4 regions of the Micromonospora sp. NPDC049175 genome follow, and region 3 is predicted to be linked to each of the others. Evidence: riboswitches for the same ligand, from Rfam matches in the RefSeq annotation. Region 3 holds a riboswitch; each other region holds the start of a gene.
What was found. A riboswitch is a leader RNA that binds a small molecule or an ion and turns the genes downstream of it on or off. The one in region 3 is predicted to bind cyclic di-AMP.
Positions count from the first base shown of each region.

Region 1: linked by a shared signal. The riboswitch ahead of ACGFH8_RS15360 (C39 family peptidase) and the one ahead of ACGFH8_RS08265 (NlpC/P60 family protein) in region 3 are both predicted to bind cyclic di-AMP.
Region 2: linked by a shared signal. The riboswitch ahead of ACGFH8_RS06150 (coiled-coil domain-containing protein) and the one ahead of ACGFH8_RS08265 (NlpC/P60 family protein) in region 3 are both predicted to bind cyclic di-AMP.
Region 4: linked by a shared signal. The riboswitch ahead of ACGFH8_RS10630 (coiled-coil domain-containing protein) and the one ahead of ACGFH8_RS08265 (NlpC/P60 family protein) in region 3 are both predicted to bind cyclic di-AMP.

Region 1 covers NZ_JBICSY010000003.1:319,276-321,439, reverse strand. Annotated here, with positions in the region: gene ACGFH8_RS15365 (alpha/beta fold hydrolase) at 1-46, opposite strand, end outside; gene ACGFH8_RS15360 (C39 family peptidase) at 180-1,028, opposite strand; cyclic di-AMP (ydaO/yuaA leader) riboswitch at 1,260-1,401, opposite strand; gene ACGFH8_RS15355 (hypothetical protein) at 1,686-2,164, opposite strand, start outside.
Region 2 covers NZ_JBICSY010000001.1:1,427,795-1,429,958, reverse strand. Annotated here, with positions in the region: gene ACGFH8_RS06150 (coiled-coil domain-containing protein) at 270-1,337, opposite strand; cyclic di-AMP (ydaO/yuaA leader) riboswitch at 1,343-1,474, opposite strand; gene ACGFH8_RS06145 (cation diffusion facilitator family transporter) at 1,586-2,164, opposite strand, start outside.
Region 3 covers NZ_JBICSY010000002.1:306,287-308,450, forward strand. Annotated here, with positions in the region: gene ACGFH8_RS08260 (N-acetylmuramoyl-L-alanine amidase) at 1-731, opposite strand, end outside; cyclic di-AMP (ydaO/yuaA leader) riboswitch at 967-1,102, shown strand; gene ACGFH8_RS08265 (NlpC/P60 family protein) at 1,170-2,156, shown strand.
Region 4 covers NZ_JBICSY010000002.1:792,134-794,297, forward strand. Annotated here, with positions in the region: gene ACGFH8_RS10630 (coiled-coil domain-containing protein) at 1-893, opposite strand, end outside; cyclic di-AMP (ydaO/yuaA leader) riboswitch at 898-1,028, opposite strand; gene ACGFH8_RS10635 (YibE/F family protein) at 1,195-2,164, opposite strand, start outside.

The DNA of each region.
Region 1 (2,164 bases), on a different contig from region 3:
GCAGGACCGGCCGTCGACCGGTGTGACCACCCGATTCATCCACCACGGCCGCAGTCTCCCACGGTTCACGGTCCCGGACGAGAGTCGTCGACGGGGGCGTACCCCGGACCGGCGGGAGAGACACCACGGGCGCCGGCCCCTCGTGAGGGACGGCGCCCGTGGCGGTCAGCGTGCCTGGGTCAGGCGGAGTAGCCCCGGCTGGCGATCCAGTTGGCCAGGTCGATCGTGGTGATCCAGTACGACGGGTCGGACGGGTTCGCCGAGTCGGCGATGCGTACCGTGCGGCCGTTGTCCTTGTAACCCACGACGGCGACGTAGTGCCCCCCGCCGTAGGAGTGCCAGCTGCCGTCGGTGTCGGTGGCGTCCCCGACGACGTTGGCGACCACGCCCCGGCCGTCGGTGATGGCCTTGACGACGTCGGCCTGGAGGCGGTCCATCTGGGCCGGGCTGGGCGCGCCGGCGAACATCCGGGTCCGGTACGGGGAGCCCTTCACCTCGGCGTTGAGCACCCGCGTGGTGTCCTCGGCCGAGTTGGTGCCCATCTCGGTGGTGCCCAGCTCGGCGCCGAGTTCCTCCTGGGTACGGTCGATCCCGGTGGCGCTGAGCGCGTTGCGGGTGGCCGCCGGGCCGCAGTTGTAGTAGGTGTTCTGCGCCTCGTACTCGTAGTCCAGCACCTTTGTCGCCGGCGGCTTCGGCCGCTCCGGCTTGCGGGTCAGGTCCGGGTTGCTGCTCGCCTTGGCGGCGGGCGCGGCGGCGCTGGTGGCCGGGGCGGCGCTCGTCGGCGCGGCGCTGGCCGACGGGGAGGCGTCTCGCACCTCGCCACGGGAGGCGGCGACGTCGCTGCGCATCTCGGCGACAGTGGTCGCGGTGCGCTGGCCGGCCGGCGCGTCGTCGGTGGTGGCGAGCAGGGTGCCGGTGGTGGTGGCGATCACGAGGGCCGCGGCGGAGGCGGCGGCGATCTGGTACGGGCGCTGGGTGGCGATGCGGCGGAGCTGACGCTGCATGGTGTGCTTCACGGGGTCCTCCACGGATCGGGGGGAGAGCGGCACACCGGGGCCGGGCCGGTATCCGGGCAGGGGCCAGCGCGCGGACGATGGTCCGCGGATGGTGAACCGCTCAGGGGAACACCCGGCGTGGCCGGGCGGTTGGGCGATGACCCGGGGGTCAGCTCACCGTCACGTGACCGATGAGCGGGGGCACCGCTACGCCGTGGAGGCGAGGGAACAGCCGAGGGGTGGAGAGATGCTGCACGAGGATGGAACTCCTTCCGAGACCGCCTACCGGGTTAGCTGACGGATTCGGGCGGGAAGATCGCCCTACCGCGGGCCGTGGCTCGCGGATTCACCCCGGACTTACTGATGGGTCCCCGGTTCGTTCATCACGATTGAGCGGGTCGGCGCGGCGTCGCCTCTTGCGATCGGTTACCGCACCGGACGGGACGACACTACTGGCCCGTTCACACCCTGCCAAGCCAGGTTCACCTGCGTAAACCCGGATCGGCGCAGCAATTTCTCCGCGTCTGGCCGATGACGTGACTCGATGGGACAAGCGGTTACGGTGACGCCTACGGGCGACAACCGGACAGGTCGCCAAAAGTGCGGCCACAATCCCGGGAACAATCGAGCCGATCGTGCCGGACGCCCGATTTCGGAATGCGGTGAGCGGGCTCACATAACGGATCGAGCTCAACCCGCACGGGCGGGACGCCAGCGTGTCACGACGGCGGGGCGGGCAGCCCCGGGCACCAGCCGGCGGGCCGGTGCCCGGCTGGGCCGCAGCCGGGCCGCTGCCAAAGCCGCCTCCTGGGCAAGGACGCGCGCCGACTCGGCGGCCAGTTCCGCGGCCCGCCAGGCGGCCCGCTCAGCGTCGGCGGCGGCCTGGTGGTCGGCCCGTCGCGCGTCCCGGATCGCCCGGCTGAGCAGCGCTTCCTGCTCGACCGGGTGCCGCCGGGGATCCCAGCCGTGCCGCCGCCCGAACACGTCGCTGAGCTGCGCCATGCTCAGGTCGCCCCGCCAGTACGCCGCCGTCGCCGCACGGTGCAGGTAGCGCTCCCGGGCGGCGTACTCGGCCGGGGTGCGGGGGGTGCCCGGGGTGGGCAGCGCCCCGGATCCCGCGAAGCGGCGCGCCGCGGTGTCCGCCTCGTCGTACCGCGCCCAGGCCCGTT
Region 2 (2,164 bases), on a different contig from region 3:
CAACCGCCCGCCCGGCGACGTAGCCCGCCCGGCAACAGCCCGCCTGGCGACAGCCCGCCTGGTGGCAGCCCGCCTGGTGGCAGCCCGCCTGGTGGCAGCCCGCCCGGTGGCAGCCCGCCTGGCGACAGCCCTCCCGGGCGACGACGTCACCCGACGCCACGGTCAACACGACATCGCCGGCTCCGGGGTAACCCGTGGTCCGGATACCCCGGAGTCGGCGATCGCGCGTGGATCAACCCCGGCTCGGGCCGGGCCACCCGTCGGGTGGGTCAGTAGACCGACAGGTGCACGTGGTTGGTGTGGTCGGTGGAGGGGGTGCCACCCGCGCCGCTGTACGACTTCCACCCGCTGCTGGGCAGCCAGATCTGCCGGTACCAGATCACGTACAGCACGGCGAGCTGGTCGGCGTTGCGGATGAAGTACGCGGCCAGGTTGTTGCCGTACGTCTTGTCGCCGCCGGTGGCGTTGCCGCCGAAGCCGCTCGCCTGCGCGGCGAAGTCGCAGGCCCGGCCCTTGGGGTGTTCACCGGAGCCGCTGGGGCGGTGACAGGAGACGTACCTGGTGAAGCCCGCGGCCTTGGCCTGGTTGAGCGCGTGCAGGGTGCGCGGGGTGATGCAGCCGCTGGCGGGCGTGGGGTCGTTGACGCTGCACGACTCGGATGGCCACGAGCCGTCGGAGTTGCGCGGCGCCGCCTTCGCGTTGGCGCTGGAGGTGCCCCGGTTGGAGCCGGTGTCGGCGGTGGTCTTCGGCTTGGGGGTGTTGGCCACGGTCAGGGCTCGTTCGGCCTGGTCCTTGCGCTTGGCCATCACCGTGACCTGCTTGCGTTGTTCGACGATCTCGCCGTTCAGGGCGGCCCGGGTGCGACTGGCCTGGTCCTTGGTGGCGAGCAGGTCGCGCAGCACCCGGTCCTCGTTGGCGGCCACCGCGTCCAGCGCGGCGGCCCGGTCCATGAAGCCCTCCGGGCTGCTGCTGTTGAGCAGCGCCGACACCACGCCGAGCCGCCCGGTGCGGTATGCCACGCCGGCGATCTGGCCGACCTTGCCGTCGCGCTGGGCAAGCTCGACCTCGATCTCCTTCAGCTGGGTGGCGAGCTGCTGCTGCCGCTTGACTGAGGTGTCCAGAGCGCGTTTCGCGTCCAGGTAGCCCTTGCTGGCGGCCTCGAGTTGGGCGCGTAGCGAGGGGGTGCCGCCCTCCTCGTCGGAGTCGGGTGCGGCGGCGGCCCGCAGGCCGGTCGGGGGAGCGGCCGAGGCGGTGCCGGCCGGGAGCGCGACGCCGAGGGCGATCATCGCGACGATCAGGGCCGCCAGTCGGGCGGCGGGTGGTCGTGCTGGTGCCACTGCGCATGTCCTTCCGTCAGCCGCCGACCGGGTTAGCTGACGGGTTCGGGACGGAAGATCCCTACCGCTGACGCGGATGCACCCCAGGAACGTGGTTCCCCGGTTCGCCCGGTTGGGCGATTAGGCGGCGACCGCCACCGGCGCCTGGAGGGCGCCGCCTGGTGGAGGCCGGGACCGAGCCTACCGGTGCCGGTGGGGCTGCTGCAGCCGATGTGACAGACGGTGCGTGCGTCGTCACGAGAAAGCTGTCACCACTCGATCGAGCCGCAGGCGCCGGGGGCGGCGCCGGGCTCGATCTGCAACGTCGCGTGCTCGATCCGGAAGTCGTCGTGCAGGGCGGTACGCGCCGCGGTGAGCACCGTGCCGACCTCGGCGCCGGGTGCCATGGTCAGGTGCGCCGAGGCCACCTCCATGCCCGAGGTGAGCGTCCAGACGTGCAGGTCGTGCACCTCGACCACCCCGGGGACCGCGGCCAACCGGTCGTGCACGGCGGTCACCTGGAGGTGTTCCGGGGCGGCCTGCACCAGGATCCGGACGGCGGCGCGGGCCAGCCGCCAGGTGCGCGGCAGGATGAACGCGCCAATGGCGACCGCGACGAGTGGGTCGGCCCACCACCAGTCGGTGACGGTGATGAGCAGCGCCGCGCCGATCACGCCGAGTGAGCCGAGCAGGTCGCCGAGCACCTCCAGGTAGGCCCCCTGCAGGTTGATGCTCTCCCGGGCTCCGGCGCGGAGCAGGGCGAAGGCGGCGACGTTCGCGAGCAGGCCGAGCACGGCCACCGCGAGCATCGGGCCGGCGATGACCTGGTGCGGGTCGCCGAAGCGGCG
Region 3 (2,164 bases):
AGACCCAGCCGGTCCAGCCAGGAGCGCTGCGGGCGGATCGCGCGGGCCGGCAGCGTGATCCGCTGGCCGTCGTCGGTCACCCGCGACGCGCCGGCGCCGATGGTGGTGAAGACCTCGTCGGCGAAGGCCGCCGCGGCGTCCGCGCTGTCCGCGCCGGTGTAGCGGGCCACCGCGCCGTACCAGGTGGCCGGGTCGGTGCCGGCACCGACCGGGGCGCCCAACTCCCGCTGGTACGAGGCCAGGAGTGCGGCCCCGCCCCGGATGTTGACGTCGGCGTCGGTGCGCAGCGCGTCGGGAGTCGCGCCGGTCAGCGCGGCGGCGGCATCCACGGTCTGCGACGCGGCGGCGGGTGGCGCCGGGTCCTGGGCCGTCCGGGGTACAGGTGCCAGCGTGGTACGGGAGTCGTCGCCGCGCGGGTCCTCGGTGCCGGTGTCGTGGTGACCACGCACGGGCAGAGCGGTCACGTGTCGGGCGTCGGTCAGGTGCATGGGGCCGTAGCCGCCGCTGGTGCTGGGTGTGCCGGCGTTGCTGTCCCAGCGGGACTCCAGGTAGGAGACGCCGAGCAGCACGTCGGTCGGTACGCCGTACTCGGCGGCCGCGGCGGCGTACCGCTGCTGGCGGTCGACGGTGGGTGCGGCGGCGTGGGCGGGTGCTCCGACCGCGGTCGCGGCGGCGAGCACGGCGACGGCGAGCAGCGCACGCCGGCCGGGCAGCAGGGTTGGATGGCGCATCGAACCCCCTAGATTTCGCGGGTGTGGATGACGCCACCCTCGCGCCGGCCGGGAGTCCGCGTCAATACCTTTCCATGTGTCGACCTGCCAGGAAATAAATCTTCACGTACGGTTCGGTGATCCTCTCCGATCGGTACGGAGTGTCACGGCCGCACGGGTTGCGGAGCGGTAACAAGCGTCTCTACTCTGGTCATTCGTCGGCCCGATAGCAGCTCCGTCCAGCCCGGGCGGTAACGGACCGACACCGCCGAGTCGTTTCCGAACGAACCGGGGACCCATGTCCCCCGGGGTGAATCCGCAGCCACTGCGGTAGGGCGCCGACTTCCCGCCCGAACCCGTCAGCTAACCCGGTAGGCGGTCAGGAAGAAGGAGTACGGAACCCCGGTGGCACTCCATGCCCCGCGGCCGTCGTCCGAGCGGTCGGCAACAGCCGGCCCGATGTCGATTGCGCCGCGCCCACGCTGGTCCCGCTTCACCACCGCGCTCGCCGCACTGGCCGGCGTCGCCGTCGTCCTGACCGGCAGCGCCACGGCGGCCCACGCCGACCCGTCCGTCGCCGAGATCGAGCGCCAGATCGACGCCGACTGGAACAAACTCGAACCGATCATCGAACAGCACAACGCCACCCGGACCGACCTCGCCGCCAAGCGCAAGCAGGCCCAGGCGCTGGCCGCCCGGATCGCCCCGCTGGAGCGCCAGGTCGACGCCGCGATGGACAAGGTCAGTGCCCTGGCCGTGCGCGCGTACAAGGGTGAGAACGTGCTGACCGTCAACGCGGTGCTGGGCAGCCGGTCACCCAGTGAGGTGGTCGGTCAGCTCGAACTGCTCGACCGCTTCGCGCACAACCAGCAGCAGGACGTCCGCGAGGTGGCCGACCTGCGCGACGAGTTGGCCGGGCAGAAGGCGCCGCTCGACGAGATGGTGGCCCAGCTGACCCGTACCGAGGCCCAGTTGGCGGCGAAGAAGAAGCAGATCAACGAGGAGATCGACAAGCTGCAGAAGCTGCGCCTCAAGGTGTACGGCAGCGGTGGCGGCGGTCCGTTGCGCCCCGCGCCCTGCCCCGGCAGCTATCCCGGTGGCGCCGCCGGCACCGCGGTCAAGTTCGCCTGCGCGCAGATCGGCAAGCCCTACGTCTGGGGTGCCGAGGGTCCGAACTCGTACGACTGCTCCGGACTCATGCTCGCCGCCTGGGCGAAGGCCGGGGTGTCACTGCCGCACAACGCCGCAGCCCAGAGCCGCGCCACCAAGAACGTCAGCAAGGCCGACCTGCGCCCCGGCGACCTGGTCTTCTACTACAGCGACATCCACCACGTCGGGATGTACGTCGGTGGCGGCTGGGTGGTGCACGCCTCGCAGGCCGGCGAACCGGTCAAGATGAAGAGGGCCGACGACGGTCAGGTCCACAGCTACGGCCGTCCAGGCTGATCGATCGT
Region 4 (2,164 bases), 490 kb from region 3:
CGGATGAGGAAGGCGGCGACGTTGTTGCCGTACATCCGGGTGTCGTTGTTGTGCCACGGGGCGAAGCCGCTCTTCTGCAGCGACCAGTCACAGGCGCGGCCCTTCGGGTGCTCCCACGGCCCGCCGGAGCGGTAGCAGCCGACGAACCGGTTGAAGCCGGCCGCCTTGACCTCCTTGTACGCGTGCAGGGTGCGTGGCGTGATGCAGCCGGACGTGGTCGGGTCCTTCTCGCTGCAGGACTGTGCCTTCCAGTCACCGTCGGCGGTGCGGCCCGGCCCGATCTTGGCGACCTTCGAGGTGGCGTCCACCAGGCCGCCGGTGAAGCCCTTGCCGCCGACCAGGGAGAGCGCCTTGTCGGCCTCGGTCTTCCGCTTGGCCATCACGGCGGTCTGCTTCTGCTGCTCGCGGACCTCGGTGTCGAGGAGCAGCTTGGCCTGCTCGGCGCGGGACTTCACCGTGTTGACCTCGGCGAGCTTGTTCTCGTTCACCATGTTGATCTCGTCGAGCATCGCGGCACGTTGGACGAACGTGTCCGGAGCGTCGCTTTCGAGCAGCATCGCGAGCGCGCCGATCCGACCGGTCCGGTACGACTGGGCGGCGATCTCCCCGACCTGTGGCGCCAGCGCGTCCAGGTCGGCCTTGGCCCGGTCCACCTCAAGCGCCAACTCGAGCTGCCGCTTCTTGGACTTGTCCAGTCTGGACTTGGCGGCGGAGTAGTCGCGGTTGGCCTGCTCGATGACGTCGTTGAGCAGCTGGGGCTCGCCGTCCTCCTCGTGCCCGGACGGCGTGGGGGTCGTCGGGGCGGCGTGGGCCGGGAGGGGCCCGGCGAGCACGGTCAGTGCGGCGATCACGGCCACCACGGGTGTCATCCAGCGGCGTAGGGGTGCCGTCACAATGTTCCCTTCCGTCGACCGCCGACCGGGTTAGCTGACGGGTTCGGGGCGGAAGTGGCCCCTACCGCTGACGCGGATTCACCCCACACACCTGGGTCCCCGGCTCGCCGGTTGGCGATTGGGCGGTGGCACCGCAGGCGCCGCTTCGCGCCTTCATCGGTAACCGGCAGCGAGGTTACCCGAGAGTCGACTGGGTGAGCTACGCCTGGATGCCGACCAAAAGTGTCATTTCGCCATAGCGGTGGGTAACCAGTGACGCGGTTCTCAGGTGGGGGACCCGATCTGGTCACGCTGAGGAGTGTCACCATGCCGTATCCGTGCTCCTGTTCGTCTCCGGCCACCCGTCGGTGGCGGTGGATGGGGGCCGGGTCCGCGTCTGGTCCGGCTCGTCGGGTTGCCGCGATCGCGGCGCGTTGAGGGCGGCCAGCGCCTCCGCCCGGTCGTCCGCCCGGGGGCGCGGCCGGGTGGCATCGACGGGCGGCGTGGTGTCGGCGCGCCCGGCCGCGGTCACGATCGCGGCCAGTCCGGTGGTCAGCGGCACGGCGGCGATCAGCCCGAGTGTCGCGACCGCGCTGCGGACGATCTCCTGCGCGAGGAACTCGCTGGTGAGAAGCTGCCCGATCGGCCGCGCGTCGGCGGTGAGCAGGAGCAGCAGGGGCAGCGACGCGCCCGCGTACGCCAGCACGATCGTGTTGACGGTGGAGGCGATGTGCGCCCGGCCGACACGTGTCGCCGCACGGTAGAGCTGCCTGCGGGTCAGCCCGGGATTGGCGTTCGCCAGCTCGGTGACGGTGGCCGCCTGGGTGACCGTCACGTCGTCGAGCACCCCGAGCGACCCGATGATGATCCCGGCGAGCAGCAGGCCGTGCAGGTCCACGTCACCCTGGAACATCGACAGAGTCGTCGCGTCCTCGCTGCCGAAGCCGGTGAGGTGCGTTGCCCCGGTGGCGATGGTGGCGAGCGCGCCGGTCAGCACCAGGCTGCCCAGGGTGCCGAGCACCGCGACCGAGGTCTGCGCGGTGACGCCGTGGGTCAGATAGAGCACCACGAACATGATCAGGGCGGCGCCGACCACCGCCACCAGGAGAGGTGACCGGCCGGCGCCGATGCCCGGCAGCACGAAGGTGAGCAGGATGGCGAAGCTGGCCGCCAACCCGGCGAGCGCGGCCAGCCCCCGCCACCGGCCGAACGCGACGATCGCGGCGGCGAAGACCACCGCCAACCACACAAGTGGGGTGCCGCGCTGGTGCTCGGCGATGTTCCAGTTACTG